3 regions of the Lysinibacillus sp. AR18-8 genome follow, and region 2 is predicted to be linked to each of the others. Evidence: riboswitches for the same ligand, from Rfam matches in the RefSeq annotation. Region 2 holds a riboswitch; each other region holds the start of a gene.
The links. A riboswitch is a leader RNA that binds a small molecule or an ion and turns the genes downstream of it on or off. The one in region 2 is predicted to bind cobalamin.
Positions count from the first base shown of each region.

Region 1: linked by a shared signal. The riboswitch ahead of nikA (nickel ABC transporter substrate-binding protein) and the one ahead of BFM98_RS06120 (hypothetical protein) in region 2 are both predicted to bind cobalamin.
Region 3: linked by a shared signal. The riboswitch ahead of BFM98_RS17100 (hypothetical protein) and the one ahead of BFM98_RS06120 (hypothetical protein) in region 2 are both predicted to bind cobalamin.

Region 1 covers NZ_MDGU01000006.1:114,796-123,153, reverse strand. The annotation lists gene metE (5-methyltetrahydropteroyltriglutamate--homocysteine S-methyltransferase) at 1-1,681, shown strand, start outside; cobalamin riboswitch at 1,829-2,020, shown strand; gene nikA (nickel ABC transporter substrate-binding protein) at 2,170-3,786, shown strand; gene nikB (nickel ABC transporter permease) at 3,858-4,811, shown strand; gene BFM98_RS05310 (ABC transporter permease subunit) at 4,814-5,623, shown strand; gene BFM98_RS05305 (ABC transporter ATP-binding protein) at 5,637-6,407, shown strand; gene BFM98_RS05300 (ABC transporter ATP-binding protein) at 6,417-7,223, shown strand; gene BFM98_RS05295 (DUF2089 domain-containing protein) at 7,414-7,779, shown strand; gene BFM98_RS05290 (SHOCT-like domain-containing protein) at 7,792-8,178, shown strand; gene BFM98_RS05285 (hypothetical protein) at 8,188-8,358, shown strand, end outside.
Region 2 covers NZ_MDGU01000006.1:289,951-298,372, forward strand. The annotation lists gene BFM98_RS06115 (elongation factor G) at 1-1,634, shown strand, start outside; gene BFM98_RS06120 (hypothetical protein) at 1,771-2,526, opposite strand; cobalamin riboswitch at 2,753-2,936, opposite strand; gene BFM98_RS06125 (GNAT family N-acetyltransferase) at 3,182-3,949, shown strand; gene BFM98_RS06130 (PH domain-containing protein) at 4,112-4,492, opposite strand; gene BFM98_RS06135 (YhfM domain-containing protein) at 4,603-4,923, shown strand; gene BFM98_RS06140 (methyl-accepting chemotaxis protein) at 5,119-6,363, opposite strand; gene aspA (aspartate ammonia-lyase) at 6,523-7,941, opposite strand; gene BFM98_RS06150 (NAD(P)-dependent oxidoreductase) at 8,097-8,422, opposite strand, start outside.
Region 3 covers NZ_MDGU01000023.1:159,716-168,137, reverse strand. The annotation lists gene BFM98_RS17115 (MATE family efflux transporter) at 1-101, opposite strand, end outside; gene BFM98_RS17110 (tyrosine-protein phosphatase) at 236-1,003, opposite strand; gene BFM98_RS17105 (ABC transporter substrate-binding protein) at 1,149-2,099, opposite strand; gene BFM98_RS17100 (hypothetical protein) at 2,083-2,640, opposite strand; cobalamin riboswitch at 2,799-2,996, opposite strand; gene BFM98_RS17095 (glutathione peroxidase) at 3,121-3,666, opposite strand; gene BFM98_RS17090 (hypothetical protein) at 3,747-4,301, opposite strand; gene ytvI (sporulation integral membrane protein YtvI) at 4,392-5,450, shown strand; gene BFM98_RS17080 (C40 family peptidase) at 5,613-6,746, opposite strand; gene BFM98_RS17075 (ABC1 kinase family protein) at 7,089-8,422, opposite strand, start outside.

The DNA.
Region 1 (8,358 bases), 180 kb from region 2:
ATCCCTCGTCTTAACACTTGATCCAGCAGAGATAAAGCTGGTGAAAGAAATGTATGACCAGTTAGCCACTGCCGTTCCTGAGGCTAAAATAATGCTACAGACTTATTTCGAAGCTTTAAGTGCCTATGAAGCATTAAGTACATTGCCTGTTCAAGGATTCGGTTTGGACTTTGTTCATGGCTATAAAGGAAATATGGCGTCACTTCGTCAATTTGGTTTCCCGCAGGATAAAGTATTAGGAATAGGGGTAGTGAATGGCCGTGATATTTGGCGTTCAAACCTGGCGGAGGTCAATGCGACAATTCAAGCCATTGAACAGCTAAGTCATGCTGCTGAACTATGGATTCAACCATCAAGTAACCTACAGCACGTTCCAATCACAACCTCTCTTGAAAATGAACTTGACCCTGTTTTAAAGCAGTCTCTGGCCTTCGCAGATGAGAAAATCGTAGAAATCACGGGGCTGACTAAATATAGACGAGATAAAGATGGTTCCTTACAACATAATTTTTCAGAAAGTATGAAGGCGATTGAGGCTCTAAAAAATCATCCAATCCGCCAAAATAAGTTAATTCATCAAGCCGTTCAAACTGTGACAAAGCAAGATTTTGAACGACACAGTAATTTTACGAAGCGACAAACGATCCAACAACAAGCCTTAGGATTACCGCTGTTTCCAACAACTACAATCGGTAGCTTCCCGCAATCAGATGAAGTGAAAAGAAATCGTAATGCGTGGCGAAAGAATCAATTATCGAATGAAGCCTATGAAACATTTTTAGAAGACGAAACAAAGCGCTGGATCTCCATACAAGAGGAATTAGATATCGATGTACTTGTTCATGGTGAATTTGAGCGTACAGATATGGTCGAATATTTCGGTGAAAAGCTGACTGGCTTTGCCTTTACAGAGAAAGCGTGGGTTGTTTCATATGGATCACGCTGTGTGAAGCCTCCGATCATTTATGGAGATGTTGCATGGGCTTCACCAATTACCGTAAAAGAATCCGCCTATGCCCAAAGCCTAACGAAGCGATTTGTAAAAGGCATGCTGACAGGGCCAGTAACAATATTAAATTGGTCCTTTGTGCGAGATGATTTGTCCCGTAAAGATGTCGCTTATCAAATTGCATTAGCACTCCGTAAAGAGGTGGAAGCACTAGAAAACGCAGGTATATCAATTATTCAAGTGGACGAGCCAGCGTTAAGAGAAGGTTTACCGCTTAGAAAGGAGGAATGGGGGGCTTACTTAGAGTGGGCTGTCAATTCCTTTAAGCTTGCGACATCTAGTGTCAAAGATGAAACACAAATCCATACACATATGTGTTACTGCGAGTTTAATGATTTCATCGAACCAATTAGCGCACTAGATGCAGATGTGATTTCCATAGAAACATCACGAAGTCATGGGGAACTTATTACCTCACTACAAGCACAGCCCTATAAAAAAGGAATTGGCTTAGGCGTCTATGATATTCATAGCCCTCGTGTACCAAGCGAGGATGAAATGCTCGCTATTATGAAAGATAGTCTACAGGTGCTGGACCGTTATCAATTCTGGGTGAATCCAGATTGTGGCTTAAAAACGAGAAAAGAAGATGAAACCGTTGCAGCTTTAGCGAATATGGTTGCTGCTACTAAAACGTTGCGTCAAGCTGTACAGCAATCTACATCAAGCTAACGAAATGATTTTTAATCTACCACATCTACTCTCCAATAACGAAGACTAGGGTAAATCCCTAGTCTTTATATGTTACGTCGATATATATATTATCTTCAGAAAGTAAAATTGACGTGAACATGCGAGCATGTTATGTTTATTACTAATTTCATAGCAATCATTACAAGTTTGAGTGAAATCGTCTTTCATTCAATTAAAAGGAAAATGGGTGAAAATCCCATGCTGTCCCGCAGCTGTAAATGAGGAGTTTTGTTTCAAATACCACTGAGGAGTACTTGGGAAGGTGAAACAAAATGATGATTCATGAGCCAGAATGCCTGCTTGTAAGAAGATTCATTGATGATCTACGAAAGATAGGGAGATGGATGGAGACTTGCTCATCGTGGGTTTTTCTGTCCTTATTCTTTTTTAGAATAAGGTTTTTTTATGCCTTCTCTTCTTCAACAAGTAGATGTATTTGTACTACGAATAGAGATAGGAGACAGAAAATGAGATTGACAAAGTATTTACTTCCTTTCCTGCTTGTCCTGACGTTCAGTTTACTTGCTGGCTGTACAGGCACGGATGAAGAAAAGGAAAAGACCTCAGCAAACCAAACAGATGAAAAAATAATAACGATTGGCTGGCCATTAGATGTCGGTCCATTGAATCCTCATACATATTTACCGAATCAAATGACTGCCCAAGCAATGGTTTATGAATCCTTGGTGGAATACAATGATGATGGTACTGTTACGCCTAAGCTCGCCGAAAGCTGGGACATCTCTGAGGATAAAACTTCGTATACTTTCCATCTAAGAAAAGACGTGAAATATTCAGACGGCACTGCATTTAATGCAGATAATGTCATTCGTAACTTTGACGCCGTTTTAGCGAATCGAGACATGCATTCTTGGATGGGCATGGTTAACCACATGAAAGAGGTTGTAAAAGTAGATGATTTTACAATTCGTCTGCAATTGGATGAGCCTTATTATCCAGTCTTAAACGAACTTGCCTTCGTCAGACCTTTCCGTTTTTTAGGGGATAACGGATTCCCAAAGGATGATATGACGCAAGATTCTATCAAAGCACCGATTGGAACAGGCCCTTGGGTATTAACTGAATACAAAAAGGACGAATATGCATTATTTAGTCGCAATGAAAACTATTGGGGAGAAAAACCACTAGTTGAACAAATAAAAGTAAAAATTATTCCTGACTCAGAATCTATTTCATTAGCATTTGAAAACGAAGAATTAGATTTAATTTATGGGCGTGGCATTATTAGTTTAGATAACTATACGTATTTAAAAGACAGTGGCAAATACAAAACTGCTACCTCTGAGCCTTTATCTACGAAAGCACTGCTATTCAATACACAATCTGGTCCATTATCTGAGCTAAAGGTACGTCAAGCCATTCAATATGCTATTAATAAGGAACAAATGGTCGACAGTATTACACATGGTACGGAAAAAGTAGCGAACACATTGTTCTGGGATGCGATTCCTTATGCCAATATAGATTTAGCACCTATTGTATACAATCCAGAAAAAGCCCAACAATTGCTAGATGAGGCAGGGTGGTTATTACCTAAGGGTGAAAAAATTCGTTCAAAAAACGGACAGCTGTTGTCTTTAGATTTGATTTACATTGCATCCGATGCGATTCAAAAACCAATGGCAGAATTAATGCAAGGTGAACTCGCAAAAATTGGCGTTCAGTTGAATTTAGAAGGGGCAGATGTAATGGTCGGTCTTCAAAAATTGATGGATGACCAGGTGGATATTAATTTCTGGCGTACCAATGGACCACCTACAGATCCACATAGCTTTGCAAATGAATCAGCTACACCAAATGCTAGTGGTGTGTACGAGGCGAAATTAGGCCTAGCAAACGCCAAAGAAATCGATACGAAAATTCACCAATTATTAGTAGGAACAGATGAACAGGAACGCGTGCAGCTTTACACGAATATTTTAACGATGTTTCATGACCAGGCACTCTTTTACCCTATTTCTTACGAAACAAATAATGTGATTTATCAACCATCTCTAAAGGATTTTGCACCACGTGCATCTGAATATGATATACCTTATGCACAAATGGCTAAAGAAAAATAAAAGTGGAGGAGAGAGTGTGTCTAGCAGAGACAGCTCTCTCTTTATCATAGGATTGAGTAGGAAGTGACAGCATGTATGAATCAACATGGATCTTTTGTTTAAAAAGAATTTTAACATTGCCCTTTGTCTTATTAGGCGTTTCCATCCTAACCTTTGTATTTATTCGTTTTGTTCCTGTAGAGCCTGCTGAAGTCATACTACGTTTGGCAAGGGTTGCGCCAACAGAGGAAGCCATTCAGGCATTACGTGAGGAACTGGGAACGGACAAGTCGTTTTTTCTTCAATATTTGCTATGGGGAAAGGGCGTAATCCAGCTAGATTTTGGAACATCTTTTGTTAGTAAATTACCTGTGGCACATGAACTATTCGTGAAATTACCCGCAACCATTGAATTAGCTATTGCTGCGTTTATCCTCATTTTAGGGCTAAGTATTCCATTCGGAGTAATAAGCGCATTGTATAAGCACACCATCATCGATAAAATCATACGATTCTTTAGCATATTGAGTGTGTCGATTCCAGCCTTTTGGTTAGGTTTCCTATTACTCTATTTATTTAGCTTAAAATTAGGACTCTTTCCGACAAACGGGAAGGGCACACCTGCTCATTTAGTTTTACCCGCCTTCTCACTGGCGTTACCAACAATTGGATTATTCGTTCAGCTTATCCGTTCAACCATCCTAGAAGAATTACAGCAGCAATATGTTCAATATGCACGGCTAAGAGGATTAAAAAGCTCCGTGATTCTTATCCGTCATGTTTTGCGAAATGCTGCTATTCCCTTGACTTCCTTGCTAGGCATGACCCTTGGCAATCTTTTAGGTGGAGCCGTGATTGTGGAGCAGGTTTTTAGCTGGCCCGGACTCGGCAGGTACTTAATAGAATCCATTATGAACAGGGATTATCCAGTTGTACAATGCTATGTGTTAATTATTGCGGTTATCTATGTGCTTGCCAATTTATGTACAGATATATTGCATCGTTTATTGGACCCTCATCTAATGATGAAGGGTAGGAGAGATTAAAAATGAAATTTGTACGAACAAAAAGTGGCAACTTAACAGGATTAATCAGTCTATTCCTCCTTGTCATTACTGGCTTATTAGGACTGTTTGCGCCAATTTTAATGCCACACGACCCTTTTGCTGTCGATATTGCTAAGAAATTTTCAGTCCCGTCTTGGGACTATCCATTAGGTACAGATCATTTAGGAAGGTGTATCTTGTCACGCCTTCTTTTAGGTATTCGTTATTCTTTAGGTGCAGCGCTCATCATTCAGCTAGTCGCTATTGTTTTAGCTATCCTACTGGGTGCTTTTGTAGCGTTGAAAAGAGGATTAATTGATTTTCTTTTTATTCGATTATGTGATATTTTATTAGCCTTTCCGACACTCGTACTTGCATTTGGGCTGTTAGGTATATTAGGTCCTAGCTTAAAAAATGTTTTAATAGCGCTCATTTTCACACAGCTTATTTATTATGCAAGAATGATCCGAGGTTTGTTTATTGGCATCAATGAGAAAGACTTTGTTCAAGCTGCTAGGATAACGGGCACTACAGGTATCCAATTAATTAGACGCCATTATATACCCAATCTATTGCCATCTATTGTCACGATTGTCGCATTAGATATCGGGAAGGTGATTTTAGAAATTGCAGGCTTTTCCTTTATCGGACTTGGGGTGCAGGCACCGATTCCAGAATGGGGCATGATGATCAATGAAGGAAAGCAATACATGAGACAGCATCCTGAATTAATGCTTTATCCAGGACTTGCCATCATCCTTGTTGTGTTATTGTTTAATCAATTAGCAAATCGTTTAAAAAGGCTTGACTAGGAAAGGGGAAGTTATGGAGAAAGTTTTAGAAGTGATAGACCTCACAGTCAAAATAGGGGAGAAAAATATATTAACCTCTATCAACCTGACAGCTTATAAAGGGCGAGTCCTAGGAATTATCGGGGAAAGTGGCAGTGGCAAGTCCATGCTTTGCCATGCCATCATGCAAACATTACCGTCCTTTGCCCATGTCAGCCAAGGGGAAGTACTCTATCTACAAGAAAATTTATTAAACGTTTCAGCTGCTAAATGGAGAGCTTATCGTGGCAGACATCTTTCGATGATTTTGCAAAACCCATCCGCTGCATTTGATCATATTCAAACGATTGAAAGTCATTTTCGAGAAACATTAAAAGCACACTTTAAGCTTACAAAAAAAGAAATGAGACAGATCGCCCTTGATGCTTTGAAAAAAGTTCATTTACCTCAGCCAGAGCAGCTCTTGTCCTACTATCCTTTCCAGTTAAGTGGAGGCATGCTACAGCGAGTGATGATTGCTCTGTCAATGGCGATACAGGCCTCCCTCTACATCGCAGACGAGCCTACGACTGCTCTGGATACCATCAATCAGAAACAAGTATTAACACTATTTAATCAAATTCGCTCAGAAACAGATGCTACCATACTCCTTGTCACGCATGATTTAGGTGTCATTGCTGAGCTTGCGGACGATGTGGCTGTGATGTATCAAGGAGAAATCGTTGAGCAAGCAAATGTTTTTGATTTTTTTGATGCGCCTCAGCATCCCTATACCAAGAAACTTTTACAAGCGAGAATGCTATGAGGTGATAAAATGACGCTACTAGAAGTAAAAAATATTGAGAAATACTATGCGCAAAGACCATTTCTATTCAAACGAGGACAGGAAGCCCCTGTATTAGAGAATGTGACATTTTCACTTCAGGAAGGAGAATGTCTTGGCATCGTCGGTCAAAGTGGTTCTGGAAAAAGCACATTAGGGCGCATTATTTTAGGGATTGAACGACCAACAAACGGAGAGCTGATCTTTCAAGGTGTCAATTTATACGAAGCACCCAGCAAAGAGAAAAAAATGATACGAAGAAATTTACAGGCTGTTTTTCAAAATAGTTATCATTCATTTAATCCAAAACAGACGATTTTCGAAATACTCGAAGAACCGTTTTTGAATTTCGAGCATTTTAGCAAAGCAGAGCGACAACAGAAAGTAAGGGAATTACTAGACTGTGTAGAGTTAGAGTGGGCAATGGCTCAAAACTATCCCTCACAGCTAAGTGGGGGACAGCAGCAACGAGTCAACATTGCTAGAGCTCTTGCATTAAAGCCGAAACTGATTGTTTTAGATGAGGCCATTAGTAGTCTTGATATGATTTTGCAAAAGACGATTATAGAGCTACTGCAAAGACTTCAAAAAGAGCTACAGCTTGCTTATCTATTCATTTCACATGATTTACAGGCCACACGTTTTATGTCAGATCGCATCCTTGTGATGCAGCATGGTCAGCTAGTGGAGGAGATAGGCAAGGATGGGACATATCAGCACCCCGCTTCACAAGCGTTATACAATGCAATTTTGCCATCACACCCGCGGGAAAGAAAAAAGAAGGATAGACCCAATTAAACAGAAACGCCATTTTGAGAAATTAAAAATGGCGTTTTCTTAATTTTTAAAGCAATATAGAAACAAAAATAAATAAAATTAATCGAGATATTAATTTTATTTATTTTTTAATTAAAATTATTAATTTTATTATTTACATCTTTAATTTCTTTATTATATAATCAGCTTAACTTAAAGGAAGGAGTTCACTATGGCTTATCAAGTAATCACAAATTGTCCTGTCTGCAGTAAAACATTAAAAATTACGAAGTTACAGTGTTCTCATTGTCACACGACCATTGAAAATGAGTTTGAATTGTCGAAGCTAGCATCCTTATCACAGGATCAGCTTCATTTTGTGGAAGTATTTTTAACCTGCCGAGGAAATATTAAAGAGGTTGAAAAGGAACTGGGGGTTTCGTATCCAACAGTTCGAGGCAAGCTAAATGATATTATTTCATCCCTTGGCTATGCTCAAAAGAAGAAAAATGAAGTAGATGAGAAAAAAATTGTAAGCATGCTTGAAAATGGCGAAATCACAACAGATGAAGCCATAAAGCTCTTAAAAGACGAATAGGGAGGAACGACCATGAAAGAGGAAATTACAAAAGTGTTAACGATGATTCAAGAGGGCAAAATTGATGCGGATAAAGGATCAGAGCTGATTCAAGTGCTACAACAGAAAGAAGAATCAGAGAATAAATTTGTGGAAAAAACAAAGTATTTAGATAAAACGTTAAAGGTCCGTGTTGTATCCACCGAAAATGATAATGTCACGGTAAATTTACCAATTAAACTTGTCAAAGCCGTATTGATGGCAGGACACAGCATCGCTGCAAGTATTCCGCAATCTGAAAAATACGTAAAAGATATCGACATCAATCTTCTTCTTGAAGCAATTGAAAATGAACTAGATGGACAAATTGTAGATATAAAATCAGCAAACGGAGATTCCGTTGCAGTCTTCATTGAGTAGAGGCGACGAATGATGCATGTAAAAGTGAAAGCAAAAGACGTTCGCTTTACCGTCCCTGTTCCCTATACTGTGCTAACCATTGTCCTCTCCATTTTAACTTCTAAATGGATTCAGCAACAAGCCAATAAGTGGACAAAGGCATACTTCGATAAAAAGAAAATAGACTTTACCTTTCCCCTC
Region 2 (8,422 bases):
AAGGGATACAGGGCCATACAGAAACAGTGTGGCAACTTTTACGTCAATACCATGTCCCTACCTTCTTCTTTATCAATAAAATGGATCGTGAGGGTGCCAATATGGAGGCTGTCATCAGACAGCTTCGCAAAGATTGCTCTCAGCATGTATTGCTCATCGATGAGCCACTGCGAGCAGACTATGTATCAAATAATATTATGGAATGGCTGGCGGAGCGCGACGAAAAATTGCTTGATGCCTTTCTAAATGAGTCATTGGAGCATGAACAGTGTCTTGCTCAATTAAAGGAAATGATTAAAAATGAAGGTGCCTTCCCTTGCTTTGCTGGCTCGGCCTTAAAGGATGAGGGCATTCAGGAATTTCTTGACCAGCTCCCGCTGTTAACGGCTTCCCATTTTGACAAGGATGCCCCATTTGAGGGCGAGGTTTTTAAGATTCGTCATGATGGTCACCAGCGTTTAACCTTTATGAAGGCAACCAAGGGCTCATTGCATGTACGAGATGAATTTTCATTTGACGAAGTAACAGAAAAAGTGACCGAAATTCGCCTTTATAACGGCAGTCGCTTTGAGACCGTTCAACAGGTAGAGGCAGGAGAAATTTTCGCTATCAAAGGACTGAGCCAGGCAAACATTGGGGATCGAATCGGTACAACGATGCTATCACAGCCCTATGAACTTGTCCCAACCTTACAGGCAAAGGTTCAATATGAGGGTGATCAGCATATCAAGGAAGTGCTACAGATTTTCCGGTTACTCGAAGCAGAAGAGCCGTCCTTGCGTGTGGTCTGGCAGGAAAAATTTCAGGAAATCCATGTGCATATTATGGGTGCCATTCAATTGGAGGTCCTGACAGAGGTATTAATGACGCGTTTTTCATTAGCTGTCTCCTTTGGTGAGCCGCAAATTTTATACATGGAAACCATTGAAACGACCGTAACGGGCTATGGTCATTTCGAGCCCCTCAAGCATTATGCAGAAGTTCATTTATTAATGGAGCCAAATCCACGTGGAACAGGTAATACCTTCACCAATGCCTGTCATGCCGATCATTTATCTGTAGGCAATCAGCGCCTTGTTGAAAAGCATCTGTTTGAGCGTGACCATCATGGGCTACTAACAGGCTTCCCTGTAACAGATATTCATTTTACACTTCTAACAGGTCGCGGGCACAATGAACATACATCGGGGGGAGATTTCCGTGAAGCCAGTTTCCGTGCCCTGCGTCAGGGGCTGGAGCAGGCACAAAATGTCCTACTTGAACCCTATTATCGCTTTAAAATGAAAGCTTCAAATGACTTTATCAGTCGTATGATGACTGATATTCAGCAAGCAGCTGGCACGTTCGATGACCCGATTTTATCCGAAACGGATGTTATCCTAACAGGTCGTGCACCTGTTGCCACTTTAATGAGCTACAGCACAACCTTTGCCGCCTATACAAATGGGAAAGGTGCACTCACACTCCAATTTGATGGCTATGATGTGTGCCATAATACAGAGGATGTGATTGCACAGATTGGCTACGATAAAAATGCCGACCCTGAGTATAGTTCCTCTAGTATCTTTTGTGCTAAGGGCAAAGGATATTCGGTTCCATGGCAAGAAGCACAGGCAGCCATGCATTGCCTGTAGGGTGGGCACTTCTGGTATTTCCTCGGCTTCCACGGGTATCCATCGCTCTAGCGCGGGTATTTCTTGCTTGGGCATCAATATATCTCTACCCTGCCATAAGATATTACAAGCCCTCCAAAAAATGGAGGGCTTGTTTTTATAGTGCACCGACAGCTTTCTTTGTTGGATTGTCCAACAAATATGCGGGTTCAACTATTACATAGTCATGCTTGTTCGTAAAATCAATTAGTACCTTACCAGGTTGACTTTTTAATAGTTGTAGATGATCAATTAATTGCAGTAAAAGCTCGTGACCGTTGCCACGTGGATGCCAGTTGAAATGATAATCATTTAACGCTTGCACCGCTTCAATAAATTGGGCATATTCCTGCTGCACAAATGCAATGAGTTTGTCATGATGAGATGCTAAATCATATAAATATGTTTCGTAAAAGCGCATGACAATCGAGCATAATAAGTCATTGACACGAGCGGCACTTAAAACAGGCTTTGGCTCCAATGATAGACGGTCGAGGTTGGGCTTTGCGCGTGTAGAATCAATGCGCGTAATTAAGTGATACGCTTCTCCGTTGACCTCATAGACAATCGGATTGGTCGGCATGTACATCATAAAACTATTCGTCTTTGTTTTTAGTTCATCTGCTATGGCTGCTTTCGCTAAAAGATGACCGTCCACATCCCCATTTTGTATCCAAATAATTTCTTTATTATATAAGATTTGCTCAAAGAAGCGATCATTGCGAATCAGCTTCGTTGCTAATAATTGATCGATCAGAGACTCGACCACCATTCTTGTTTTCGCTTTCTTGGCAACTTCTGTTCGTGGTTGCTTACAAATGTTCAGATCTTCATAAGGCGTTTCCAACGTTGTCGTTACATGAATATTTGTCATACGTGCATCCCCTTTGCGTACATATTTTCAAAACAAAAAGGACTCCCTACTTTTGAGGAAATCCTTCATTTTATCTTCTTTCATCACACAATGCCAAACAAACCCTAAGTATGTGTGAACGAGTTCGATTGTGAACCCTTTCATTTACTATGGGCGTTTGACGTACTGTGACGAACAGAGCATTCTGTTTTGTCAACATGCCACCTCCTATTCCTCGTAGGTTTATGGTGTGTACTCGTAACAGGCAGGTATCCTGACTCATGATCATCGCTTCTTTTCTCCTTCCCGTCCAAAGACAGTGGATACTGAAAAGTCGCTCACATTTACAGTTGCGGGACAGTGTCGGATTTGCACCGACTTCCCTTTTAAGCAAATTGCACGCAATTTGCACCTATTACTACACGCTATTCAGTTGTCAAAGGAATGAGTATATGCACATTCCTATTAGATTACTAAAATCAATTGTAAAGTAGTGTTTTTCTAAAGTCAAATATCACAATATTTTCCAAACTACTAATCATCCTTGCTTTTCGTGCCTGATTGTTTTCTGAAAATTATGGGAGGATATAAAAACGGTGAACTCAGTATTTTTAATCTTTCAATGACTCTATAATAAAAGATAGTGCGCACTACTAATAGTGAAAGGATGAAAGATATGAAAGCAAGTCAACAATTAGTGACGAGTAATTTAGAGGAAAAAATGAAACTATTTACTCAAGCTGTTTCTGGACAAATTATAGAGGAAGCTCATTTTGTCATAGCCAATACAAATATTCCAACTGATACATTTAATTTGCTAGTAGTGAAATCGCCTATGATTCATAAGGAAAATCATCTTAAACAAAGGATTAATCATTTCATTGTTAATAAACTTCCTTTCAACACGTGGGTGGATGCCAACTATCTAAGCGATGATTGGATACAGCTGATAAAAGACTGCAATTTACAGGAAGCTGAACGAAATATGATGATGAAGCTTGACCATACACTTCACACAGGTCCACGAATTTCCAATCATCTTACCATCACAGAAGTAAGCAACAAGGAAGAGCTTCTACAATATAAGGAAGTTTTTCTAAGTTTATTTGGAGAAACAGCAGAAAGAGAAGCATTAGAAACTTATTTTCATAAATTCTCACAGGAAAAGTTAGCATCAAATGCTCGAATGTTTATTGGCTGTTTAAAGGAAATACCTATCGCTACGGGATTATTAATAGACAGTAAACATAGCTATGGGATTTATGATGTGATGACAAAAGATGCGTATAGGGGCAAGGGGTATGGCAGTGAGATGTTTCAATTCCTACTCAGTCAAACAATTGATAAGCGAAAGCCCGTAGTCTTACAGGCATCAGAGGATGGAAAGAATATATACAAACGCTTCGGGTTTAAAGAAGTTGGAGAAATGATTGTCTTTGAATAAGACTTCGGCAAGGCGTTCTTATTTACGCTTATCAGTATTTTCGAGCCTACCGTAATCATGAAGCCGACTTAAAATCCCTTACGCCGTCCTCTTCTGGCACGACAAAAAAGCCTCGCATATTTGCGGGCTTTTGGTTGTGCACATGTACTATTAGCACCTTCATTACGTCCCCAACACATACTGTGCTAAGACGCTTTGCACCTTATAAATATTTGTCGCCTTATTGAAGTTTTTTTGAATCGGTAATGGACTGCCAGACACCCATATTTTAAGCTCTGCATCTAAATCAAATGTTCCAGCTGTTTCGACTGAAAAATGAACGATATTTTTATAGGGAATGGAATGATACTCTGTTTTCTTGCCAGTCACTCCTTGCTTATCAATGAGGATCAATCGTTTATTGGTAAAAATAAACGTGTCTCTAATAATTTTATAGGCGTTCTTGACTGTCTCGTTTGGAATTAATAAATTATGGACCTCCTCCTGTAGTTTTTCTAAATTCACCTCGCTTGCATTGCCGATCAATCCATCAAATAAGCCCACTATCTGTCCCCTTTCACTCTCGTTTATTTAATGTATTACAAAGAAGTGAGAGCTACGACAGGAAATGGTGGTATTATTTAGCCTATAAAGGGGGTGAGTGGTTGCGAATAATGATAGCTGCCTTAGTGTCTCTACTAGCCGTTGTTTTACTAGGATGTAATGAAAAACCAGATGAAGAATTAGCTAAGGTCAGCATTTCTATTGGTGCTAAATTTAACAAGGTGAACACTGATTTTTTTAAAGAATATACGGATGAAGAATCACTTACACTATTCCAACAAGCCATTGCAACAGCTGTCAAAGACGAGGGTATTGTCAATATGGCTTCGCCAGAATATGATGTACAAATAGTGGATAAGGCAGGAAACAAATATGGCTATCATCTTTGGTTAGGTGATAAAGGTCAAAACAGTAGTTTGATGCATGTCTAGGATACGCATACGATCTACACACTATCTGAGGAGTTCACTGGGAAACTAATTGCGCTGGTTCGACCATAAAAACACTTTCCATGTATTCTAGGAAAGTGTTTTTATGGTCAATTAGTGCCATTGTGCGGCTTTTCGTAGTATTGATGAAAAGGCTTATTTAGGGCTTAAAAACCTAGCAACATACCTTTTCATTGCCTAAACCTGAAACTGGTTAGTTAACTTTTGTAAGTTATCCGCTTGGACACTTAAATCCTGTGTGACATGATTAACTGCTTGCATTGAGGCTGTTTGCTCATCCATTGAATGTAAAACAGCTTCTGTATAATTCGATAGCTTGCCCATGCCAGCTGCGATGGTTGTCACAGTGGATGCCACTTCATTGGCGCTACTTGAAAGCTGCTCAGCTGTCGTCGAAATATCCTCCAGCTGACTTGTCATCTGACTAACATGCTGTGAAATTGTGCCAAATGATTTTGTCGCTTCGTCAATGACATACACTCCTTGTTGAACATTTTTCAAATCAGCTTCTACTGATGAGGCTACTTGTTTTGTATCACTTTCTATTCCTACAACTAAATCCACAATTTGCGTAGCAGAGTGCTTTGATTGTTCTGCTAATTGACGCACTTCTTCAGCTACAACGGCAAAGCCTTTACCATGCTCCCCAGCGCGTGCTGCTTCTATGGCCGCATTTAATGCTAGTAGATTTGTTTGATCTGTAATGGTAGTAATCATATCTGTCATTGATTTAATATCTGACATTTTAAGGGATAATTGCTGCATCAATCCACTTGTTTTTTCTGTTGAAGAGGAAATAAATTGCATTTGCTCTTTTGCCACATGTAAAATATTTGCACCATTTCCTGCTATCTCGCTAGCATCTTTCGCATGCACAAACACATCTTGTGTGGCTACTGTAATTCGCTCAATGCCATCAACGGTTTCTTGCATAGATTTAGCACTATCATTAGCCGATTGTGCTGCTTGCTTCAAGCCCTCTGACGTCTTCTCCATTTGTTGATCTACTTCTTCCACAGCAAGCGTAATTTCATTCGTACTCGCAGATAATTCCTCGATGCTTGCCGATAAATCTGTAGAGCTGTGCGCAATTTTTTGTGTCATTGTTCGTAATTGTTCCTGCATCTCTAAAAAGGATTGTGCTAGTTGAGAAATTTCATCATTATCACGAACCTCAATGACAACGGTATCTAATTGACCTGCCGTAATTCCTTGTGCAGCCTCTGTGATTTGTTTGATAGGCTGTATCACTTTGTAGTGGACATACACTGTGTAAGATAGTGTAATAGCGATGCCTACAATCGTTAACACGGTAGAAAACCAATCTAATGTCGTTACATTGGCTAAATCGATAAATAAAATAACGATCATTAAAACATTTAAAACGGAAAAGCCAAGTAAACTCTTTTTTCGTAAACTCATTACAAATTCCCCCAACTAAAATATGTCTTCCATACCATTATTATAGTTGAATAATCCTAAAATACATAAGGATACGCTCTATTTTATATGAGAAAAGGTCTACAAAAAAAGACTATAGACAGCCTTTTAGGGCATGTCTACAGTCCATCATTGCTCGTTTTATTTTAATTTCATGATACTAGAACCCGCAATACCTGGGTGTGTCATTTCATATGGATCTAAAATCAAGTCTAATTGTTCTTTTGTTAGGACGCCTTCTTCAATGCAAAGCTCACGAATTGAACGACCTGTTAAAATAGCTTCACGTGCTAGACGAGCAGCTACTTCATAACCGATGTGAGGGTTAACTGCTGTTAGCACGCCTACACTTTTTTCTACATATTCTTTCATGCGCTCTTCATTTGCTTCAATATCTTTTAAGCAGTTTTCTGTAAACGCACGGAATACATTATTCATAATGCTAATCGATTGGATTAGGTTGAACACTAATACAGGCTCCATTACGTTTAATTCTAATTGACCAGCTTCCGATGCTAGAGAAATTGTATGGTCATTCCCAATTACTTGGAAGGCTACTTGATTCAGCACCTCAGGCATAACTGGGTTAACTTTACCTGGCATAATTGAAGAACCTGGTTGACGAGCTGGTAACAGGATTTCTCCTAAGCCTGCGCGAGGACCAGAAGCCATTAAACGCAAGTCATTAGCAATTTTAGACATATTAATCATACAGATTTTTAAAGCGCCTGATACTTCTGTGTAGGCATCTGTATTTTGTGTTGCATCCACTAAATGCGTTGCACCTTTTAATGGTAAACCAGAAATTTCAGCAAGATGCTCATCAACAGATTTAATGTAGTCTGGGAAGGCATTTAAGCCTGTTCCGACAGCCGTTGCACCCATGTTCACATCATATAAATTCGGGCGAGTTTGACGAATGCGTACGATGTCACGGTTGATAACGAGGCAATAAGCTTCAAACTCTTGTCCTAAGCGGATTGGCACGGCATCCTGTAAATGCGTACGTCCCATTTTAATGACATGAGCAAATTGCTCTGCTTTTTGATGGAAAACGGATTGCATATAATCCATCGTTACTAATAATTCATCTATTAAATTTAACACAGCGATATGAATAGCTGTTGGGAAAGCATCATTTGTTGATTGTGACATATTGACATGACTGTTTGGGCTTACTGTGTGATAGTCACCTTTTTCTTTCCCTAAAATTTCTAGGGCACGGTTAGCGATGACTTCATTGGCATTCATATTGATGGATGTACCTGCACCACCTTGAATTGGGTCTACAATAAATTCAGCATCCCATTTGCCATCAATCACTTCTTGCGCTGCTTCGACAATTGCCTCACCAATTTCTTTTGATAATAGGTGTACTTCCATATTACTTAATGCAGCTGCCTTTTTCACAATCCCCATTGCTTTAATAAGTGAAGAGTGAATTGTGTAGCCTGTAATTGGGAAGTTTTCCGTAGCACGTAGTGTTTGAATTCCGTAATACGCCTCTGCTGGTAATACGCGCTCACCTAAAAAATCTTTTTCTATTCGTTGTGTTGACATTATTGTCGTCTCCTTTTATGTAATACTCACACTTGATAGTAGCTAATAAAAGTCGTATTGTAAACAGTCATTTTTCTGTAAACGAAAAAAATCCTTCAAAAAAGCAAAAAAATCACAAAAAACCGAGCGCATTTCCTACGCTCGGTTGCATTTTATTATTTATTTGACGTTACTGTGAAACGGCTATTAACGTGCTGTGGGTTTTCTAATTCATCGACGACAGCCACTGCGTAATCTGCATAGCTGACATAGCTTTCCCCCGCGCCATTTACTAATAAGTGGTCGACTCCTGCTGTATAGTGACCTGTACGTGGTCCTTCTGGATCGAAAAATGCAGATGGACTAATAAATGTCCAAGTAATGGATGATTGTTGTAAATCCTGTAGGTTTTGTCCTTGATTTTGCGCTGTTGCTAAATACATGGCTGGGAAATCTGGTGTATCCATCACACGTACTTTTTTCTCTGGGTCCACAAATAGAC
Region 3 (8,422 bases), on a different contig from region 2:
TCGGCTAGTCCCATCAACATAAATAGAAAAACTTCTAAGAAGATTGGCCATGTTAAATGGAATAGACTTAACTTATTTGTCTCTTTAATTGTGTCTGCCAATACTTTCACTTCTCCTATTTTTTCTTAAAAATCTATTGTATCTTATCACAAATATTCAGACTGTAAAGAGATTTATAGGAAGACAGCGCTTCCACATAAAAAATCCCTTTCACATCGTGTGAAAGGGCTCATTTTTAAATTAAGCAATAAGATTGTAATTGCTCTCGTTTTTCAATTGTTAGGCCAAATTCCTGCTCTAAAAACCCAGTCTTAGAACCATAGCGACGATCCATCGCATCCAATGCTGCTTGTAAATAGTCTTCACGGGCGGACATTAATGCATAAAATTGCTGTAGTTCTTGCTCATTATACTGATGCTGAATAGCCTGAGCCATTCGTTCTACCATTGGACGTAAATGTATATTAGTATCTAAATAATCCTCCATGATAGTCTCCTCAGGTACATCTAAAGCTAGTAAAATAAGTGCTCCTCCAATACCCGTTCGGTCCTTACCAACTGCGCAATGATGTACAAGACCTAGATTATTAGGATTTTGAATCGTTTGCATTAACTCTTTAAATGAAAGATTGTTAAAAGGCATTTGTGCATAAAAATCCCGAAACATCTCAGGGCTTACCACTTTATAGAAATCTCTACCACCAGCATTGGTTGGCATTTCAAAAGCATGATTACCCTTCGCTGGGATTTGTATATATTGAGCATGCGAGAACACTGGGTTAGGATTATGATACGCCTCATTGTTATCGCGATAATCAAAAATGGTTTTAATCCCTAACGTTTCAAATAGCTCTTTATCCGCCAGTGTCATTTTTCCAAGGGCAGCTGAGCGGTAAAATAAACCGTTCTTTACCCTACGCCCATCTTTTGTTTTATATCCACCCATGTCTCGGAAATTATAGACTGCTTCAAATGGAATTATCTTTGTCTCTAATTGCTCCAATCACTACACCTCCTAAGATTATCAAGCATACTTACTTTTATTTTAAAGAACAAACTACATTAATTCCAATTTTCACGCTAGGTAATAATTTAAACCACATAAAAAATGCTAGCTGAATGGCTGACAGCTAGCATGGAAATATTTCTTATTTAAATAACTCTGGGTACACAGCCTTCGCTACTAATTCTACAGCTTCACCAATACGCGGACCAGGTCGATTAGAGATATCTGTATCAATGGACAATACCGCTTTGTTTTGAATAGCTTTCACAGTATTCCAACCATCTCGTCCAAGAATTTCTCCTATTGGATCTTCTGTATAGTTTACTGTTGTTAAAATAACATCTGGATTTTTCGCAATAACATCTTCCTCATTCACTTTTGCCCAGCTATTCAAGTCAGAAAAAACATTATTAACATTAGCTGCATCTAATATTTCTTGCTGGAAAGTGCTAGAGCCTGCTGTATATATGTCTGGCTTAGGGCTAACCTCTAAATAAACATTTTTCGGCGTTTTGACATCCTTCACCTTCGTTTGTACTTCAGCAATTTTCGCTTTAATCTCTTCGTTTAATTTATTTCCTTTATCAGCAACATCCATCACAGCAGCAATTTGTTCGATATCTCCATAAACATCGTCGAAAGTAGTCGCAGATTGAATAACAAACACTTTAATTCCTGCGTCCTCAAGCGGCTTTAGGGCATCCTTATCACCGATTGTATAAGCAATGACAACATCTGGCTTTAACGCTATAATTCTTTCACTGTTAAAGTTCGTAGTATCAGAGACACGTTCAATTTTTTGTGCTTCCTCTGGGTAAGTATCGTACTCAGTTGCTCCTACAATTTTATCGCCAACACCTAAAGCAAACAAAATTTCAGTATTACTTGGTTGTAAAGATACAACTGTTTTTGGTACTTCATTAAACGCTATTTCCACTCCACGGTCATCTGTCACTTTATAGCTTGTTTTCTCTGCTTGTTGTGTATCTTGCGAAGCATCTTTATTTTTTGTATCTTCAGCAGTGCCACAGCCTGCTAATACCAGTGCAAGTAAGAACACTGATAGCCATTGGAAATTAAATACTTTTTTCATTGTTATTCTCCTTTTTCTTTTTCATTGGGTAGGATTTACTAATAAACGGTATTTCCGCTATTCCAGCTTGCTGATTCATAAAAACAGCCATGACAAAACATACATTAGCTAATAAACCAAGGTAATCGAAAAGAATAGCTGGAACCTCTCGTTCTTCTGATACTTTGTGTAAAGTACGATATGATTTTTTTGCCTCACTGCGACAAAGATGTAAGGCTGCAGCAGCCTCTGTTCCTTGAGGTAAAACAAAACTTTGAATCTCTTCCTTCACATGGCGAACGTAAAAATCATAACGTTCACTTAACCAAGATAAATCCTCTTCAGTTACTGCTAATTTCCCACGTACTGAGCCATTCACATGATAAGCCATAGGTAACATAAGCAATAAATCCTCAGCAACAACTTGAACATCCTCTTTTTTTACCGCAGCTAATGCAACTCCTAGATGTGTTGTCAGGCTATCTGTTCGAATTTCAAAATCGACCGTTGAAGCTTTCTCACGCATAAATGGATAACAAGAATAACGGGCATCTTTTTTCACTTGCTTCCCCCCTATTTTCTATAATGAAAAATTCTTATTTGAAAGGCATAAAAAAGTCGCTCCTTTTTGCAAAGGAACGACAAAAATAACATAATGAGCCATCAAACTAGACAAAGCCTATGTATTTGCCGTATATCCTCCTAGCTTCCGAGAAGTTTTTATACGTTCAAATAAAGGTCGGTCTCCTGGCTTGTACAGTTCGTCACATGAAACGAATGTGTTATAAAGGACCTTCCCATCTTCTTTGAGACAGTGGTAAATCTTTATAATGGCTGCACTTACAGTTGCGGAAACAGCTCCGGTTTTTCACCGGATTCCCGATTATGCTAATTAGCACCTTTATTCTGCAAGAATATTTCATTTGTAAAGCAGTTTATCATATATGCTTCAGAAAAAATAGCTGTACACAGTTTTAAAATATAGCATTATTTCTACTTGAAGAGAAAACCCTAACAAATTTTTACATTATTAAGAAATTTACTATAATAGTGTTTCAATTGCTTTTTCAATATCGAGCTGTGAATCTGTTGGTTCAAAGCGTGCGACGGTCTTACCATTAGCATCTACTAGAAATTTTGTAAAGTTCCAGCGAATATTACGACCATCTAAAAAGCTTGGGGCAAGTTGAACAATTGCTTCTGCCAACATTTTCTCCTGCATACTTGCCTTCCCAAACTCTCGGTAATCCACTTCATGCTTTAAATAATTAAAGAGTGGATGGGTAGCCTCTCCATTTACCTGTACAAGCTCAAAAATCGGGAATGTGACCCCATAGTTTACCTTGCATAGATGCTTAGTTTCCTCCCCATCTTCAGGATTTTGATGGCCAAATTGATCACAAGGGAATCCAAGAACTACAAAATTCTCTTTTCCATATTTATCATACATTTTCTGTAAGTCTTCAAATTGATATGTAAATCGGCATTGGTTTGCCGTGTTAACAATTAACATTGTTTTTCCACGATATGTTTCCATCGATAAAATTTCGCCATTAGGCTTCCGAACTAGATAATTATAAATGCTCATGCATAATCCCCTTTTTTCATTCATTATAGTTGACTATTCTATCGTTCATCAAAGAATTTGCACAAAAAAACACCACCTCGCTACTTTGAACGGATGGCTGACTTATACTTCTTTTTATATTTAGCATCTTGTTCTTCATTAATTAAACGATGGGCAATATCTAATAATTTCGAGTCATTTGTTTGATCATATAACTTTTTAAATGACATAATAATATCCTGACGAATAAGAGATGGCTGTTTTTCATCTATACATGTTTGAAATCTTTTAGCTAGATACGATACAACCAAATCTCTTTGTACTGGACCCGCCTGTCCAATTTTCCAAATTGCTTGTAATGCATGCCTTGCCGTAGCAGATTGTTCATCGTAAGTCACAGCCCAAATCTTTAAAAAATCCTCCAAGACCCTTTCTTCAGGATCACTTTTTGCAGCTAAAGCGCATAAAATTTGTGCAGCACGTGCACGAGAATAACCATTATTGTATGTAAGTGCTTTTATTAGCTGTTCCCAAACTGCATATGTCCAATCTACGGGTTCCTGCATAATTTTCATTAATTCCTCGTAAGATTCATATTGAATATCGCGATCATGCTCTGTTAGATTACTAAAAAGTTGCAAAATCTCTTTTTCCATAATTCATCCCTACCTTTATTGTTTCAGAACGTAATAAAATTTGATTTATGGTACACTTAACTTAATTTTTTTCGCAAAGAAGGTGAGTTTATGAATAAATTTAATGCTAGGAAATTGATTTTTCGGTTGATTGTGATAATATCACTACTTCTAGCTGCCTATTTTGTTATCCCAGTGTCCATGCCTTTAATACTTGCTGGGATTAGTGCATTTTTCTTAGAACCGATTGTCATGTTCTTTAAACGGAAATGGAAAATGTCACGGAAAATAGCAGTTGCTTTTATTTACATAGTGAGTGTTATTGTTATATCTATTATTTGTTATCTTTCTATTACACAAATAATGACACAAATAATTTTACTATCTAAGCAAGCTCCCTATTATATTTCCAAGCTATCAGATATGTGGCTTCATATGCAAGAAAATATTTCTAAATACACAGAAGACTTTCCACCTGAAGTAAGTGCTTCGCTTCAAAAAACCACTATGGATTTCATAAAGAAAGTCGAAGAATCCTTTTTAAGCTTCTTTAATTATAGCAAAGTTTCTGCCTTCTTTTCAGAGATACCCAGCCTATTTATCAGTCTTCTCGTTTATATGATTGCGCTATTCCTATTTATGCTTGATTTGCCTAAGTTAAAGCAAATCACTTATAAATATTTAAAGCCCAATACAGCAAAGAAGATAAAAATTATTTTAAATCGCTTAAAAGATGCAACATTTGGCTATATGAAGGCTCACTTATTTGTAAGCTTTATTATTGGAGGCGTCACACTCATTGGACTGCTATTAATCCAACCGAAATATGCAGTAACAATGACGATTATTATCTGGTTAATAGATATTGTACCATTCCTAGGCTCTATCATTATTCTAGCGCCATGGGGACTTTACCACCTGTTGATGGGAAACACCTCTATAGCTGTAAAATTATTCATCTTAGCTGCTATTTTACTTATTATTCGTCGAGTAGTCGAGCCTAAATTAATGGGAGACCATATCGGTTTATCCACTTTACCAACATTAATTTCCATGTTCATAGGTCTACAGTTATTTGGTATTATCGGTTTACTTGTCGGCCCATTCGTTATTATTTTCTTTATTGCCTTGAAAGAGACAGGTGTCATCAAAGTAAATTTTAAAATTTAATATCAATTTAGTATGCAGGAAAGTCTCTTTTCAAGAATAGAAGTAGTCGTCTTGTTTCTTTTGAAAGAATAGCATTCCAAAAACAAAAAAGGTCATCTTTGTATATTTTTCTCTACAAAGATGACCTTTTTCTTATCTCAACCGTCTATATATTAGTGAGGCCTATTGAATACGTCCAAAGCCTACTAAGTATTGATTCCACCAATCAAGTGATTCAATTACGACACCATTGTTTTGAGCGTCGATCATTGTGTTATTACCTAAATAAATACCTACGTGTGCTACACCTGAACCATAGCTGAAGAACACTAAGTCCCCAACGCGTGCTTCACCTGCTGAAATGCGTTGTGTTGCTAAATATTGTTGTGATGCTGTACGAGGTAAAGAAACACCCGCTTGCTTATATGACCATTGTACAAGACCTGAACAGTCAAAACCTGTTGATGGGTTGCTACCACCCCAAACATAAGGACGTCCTAGGAATTGTTTAGCTGTTGAAATGGCATCTCCTGAAGAAACAGTGCCAGCTCCTGACCCAACAATAATTTTTTGTGGTTCGCCTCCACCATTATTTTGAGTTGCTTGTATAACTGGTGTAGCTGCTTGAAGTGCACGTAAACGAGCTGCCTCTTCTTCAGCTGCTTTACGCTCTGCTTCTAAACGTTCTTCTTCTTGTTTCGTTGCAATTTCAGCTTTTAATGCAAGTGATTTCGCTTCGTTCTCAGCTTTCTTCACTTCCATTTCACTTTCTTTTTGCTGAAGCTCTTGGAATTGTTTTTGAAGTTCCTTTTGTTTTTCATCTAATGTAGCTTTTTGTTGCTCTAAGCTTGCTTTATCTGCTTCCTGTTGATCCACTAATTCTTGGTCAGCATCCATTAATGTTTTTACCGCTACGACACGATCCATTAAATCTGCAAAGCTTTTTGCCTCAAGCACTACATTTAAATAAACACCTACAGTGTTGTCTTGCGCTTGGTATGCAGCCATACGCTCACTTAAAATTTTTGAACGTTGCTCGATACGTTTTTGTGTTTCAACAATACTAGCATCCACTTCTTTAATATCTGCTTGTACTTGTTTAAATACCTTTACTTTTGCGTCGATCTCTTGTTGTAGTTTCGTTAGTTCTTCTTGTAATTTTTTAATTTGTGCATCTATTTCAGCCTTTTTCTCAATCATTTGTTGAGAAGTTTCTTCGGCATGTACTTCTGTTGGTTGAATTGTATTAAATAATAAGCCGCCAGCTAGTGCTAATGCTAGCACCATCGACTTACGCCATTTGTTACGCTTAGCCACGTTACCTTCATTTCCCTTCATCTATCAATTTCGCTCTCGATATTCTATGTAATCACTTGAACGATTTCTATTTTAATTAAATGTTCTTATATTTATTTTAGCCTTTTAAAGTTTAGCATTTTCTACATAACTTTTATACTATTTCATGTCTATTTAATACATTAGTAAAACTCGAAACATTTCTGTAACATTCGCACTTAAACTACATTATTCTACATAATACATTTTTCTTCTACACAGAGAAACTATTAGCTAATTCGACATTAGACCTAACAGATCTTTTGTAATGTTTTTGTAATATTTGAGGATGCCAAAGAAAAAGGTAGGGAAAAAATTCCCTACCTATTGCTTCATCGACCTTAATGCTTGTATAGATAATCTCACTAACAAAATAGCACATAAAAATAAACCTAAATATGCCGCTGTGTTCAAATAGACCGCATAAGAATCGTGGATAAATTGTGAAATAGCTAAAAGAGCGACAGATATAATACCAAAAGTTATACCCACCAGCAGCAAAACAAATTGAGAAAACAAATGTGTAATAAAACGTGAATTATGTTCATCCGAAAAGACATCATGATGTAAAATGATTTTTCCGCTCTCAACTCGCTGAATGAGCTGATCGACTCTTCTAGGCATTTTACGCAAAGTCGGTATTAGCATAGATAATTCTTCTTGCAGCCGCTCCTTAGTTGCCATCGGTTCTTTAAAAGGCTTAAGGAAAGAGGCACGCATATATGTAGCAGAAAAATCCTTTGCCTCAGTAAAGATATCAAAACGTGGGTCTATTACCCGTAATGTGCCATCTAACGTCACTAAGGAACGGAGAGCTAATCCCACTGCTGGATAAAATGCAAGTCCAAAATCTCTTACCACTGTAAATAGCGCGTGAATTAATTCTTCAGTAGGTATACGGTCAACATAGGAAATTTTCAGTAAAATTTGGTCGATTGCCTGCTCCATTCTCGCACGTTCTGCATGATCAGCATTTTCCACTAATAATGTTAAACCATCATATAAAACGCTTGAATCATTTAGTTGAATGCCCATTAAGAATAACTTTAAGCCTTCTTGCTGTGTTGCACCTAAACGTCCTACTGCGCCAAAGTCAAGCAAGACTGGTGTTCCATCTGTTTCATCTATATGGATATTTCCTGGATGTGGATCTGCATGAAAAATACCAGAGAATAGCATCTGCTCAAAAAATGAGTAGAGTACGGTTCTTGCAAATTGCCTACGATCAATCGACAAACGATTAAATTCAGATGCCCCATCTGCCACACTTTGTCCACGAATATACTCCATCACAATAACATTTTCATTACTGTAAGGCGTAAATATTTTAGGAATTCGAACCTTGTAATCGCTTTTCGCCAGTGCATTCTTCACCTGTAGCGTATTACGTACTTCAATATCTAAATGAATCTCCTCACGTAGCCCCTCTGCAAATCCCCCAGCCAACTCTCGAAAGCCTAATGATTCTGCCCAGGTTGATTTTGTGGATAGCCAATTAGCAAATTCCTCTAAAATTTCAAGGTCATCGCGCATAATTCCCTTTACTTCTGGACGCAATAGCTTGACTACCACCTCTTCATAATTTTTAAGCCTTGCTTTATGCACTTGGCCAATAGAGGCTGCTGCAATGGGTTCCATTTGAAATTGGCTAAATATTT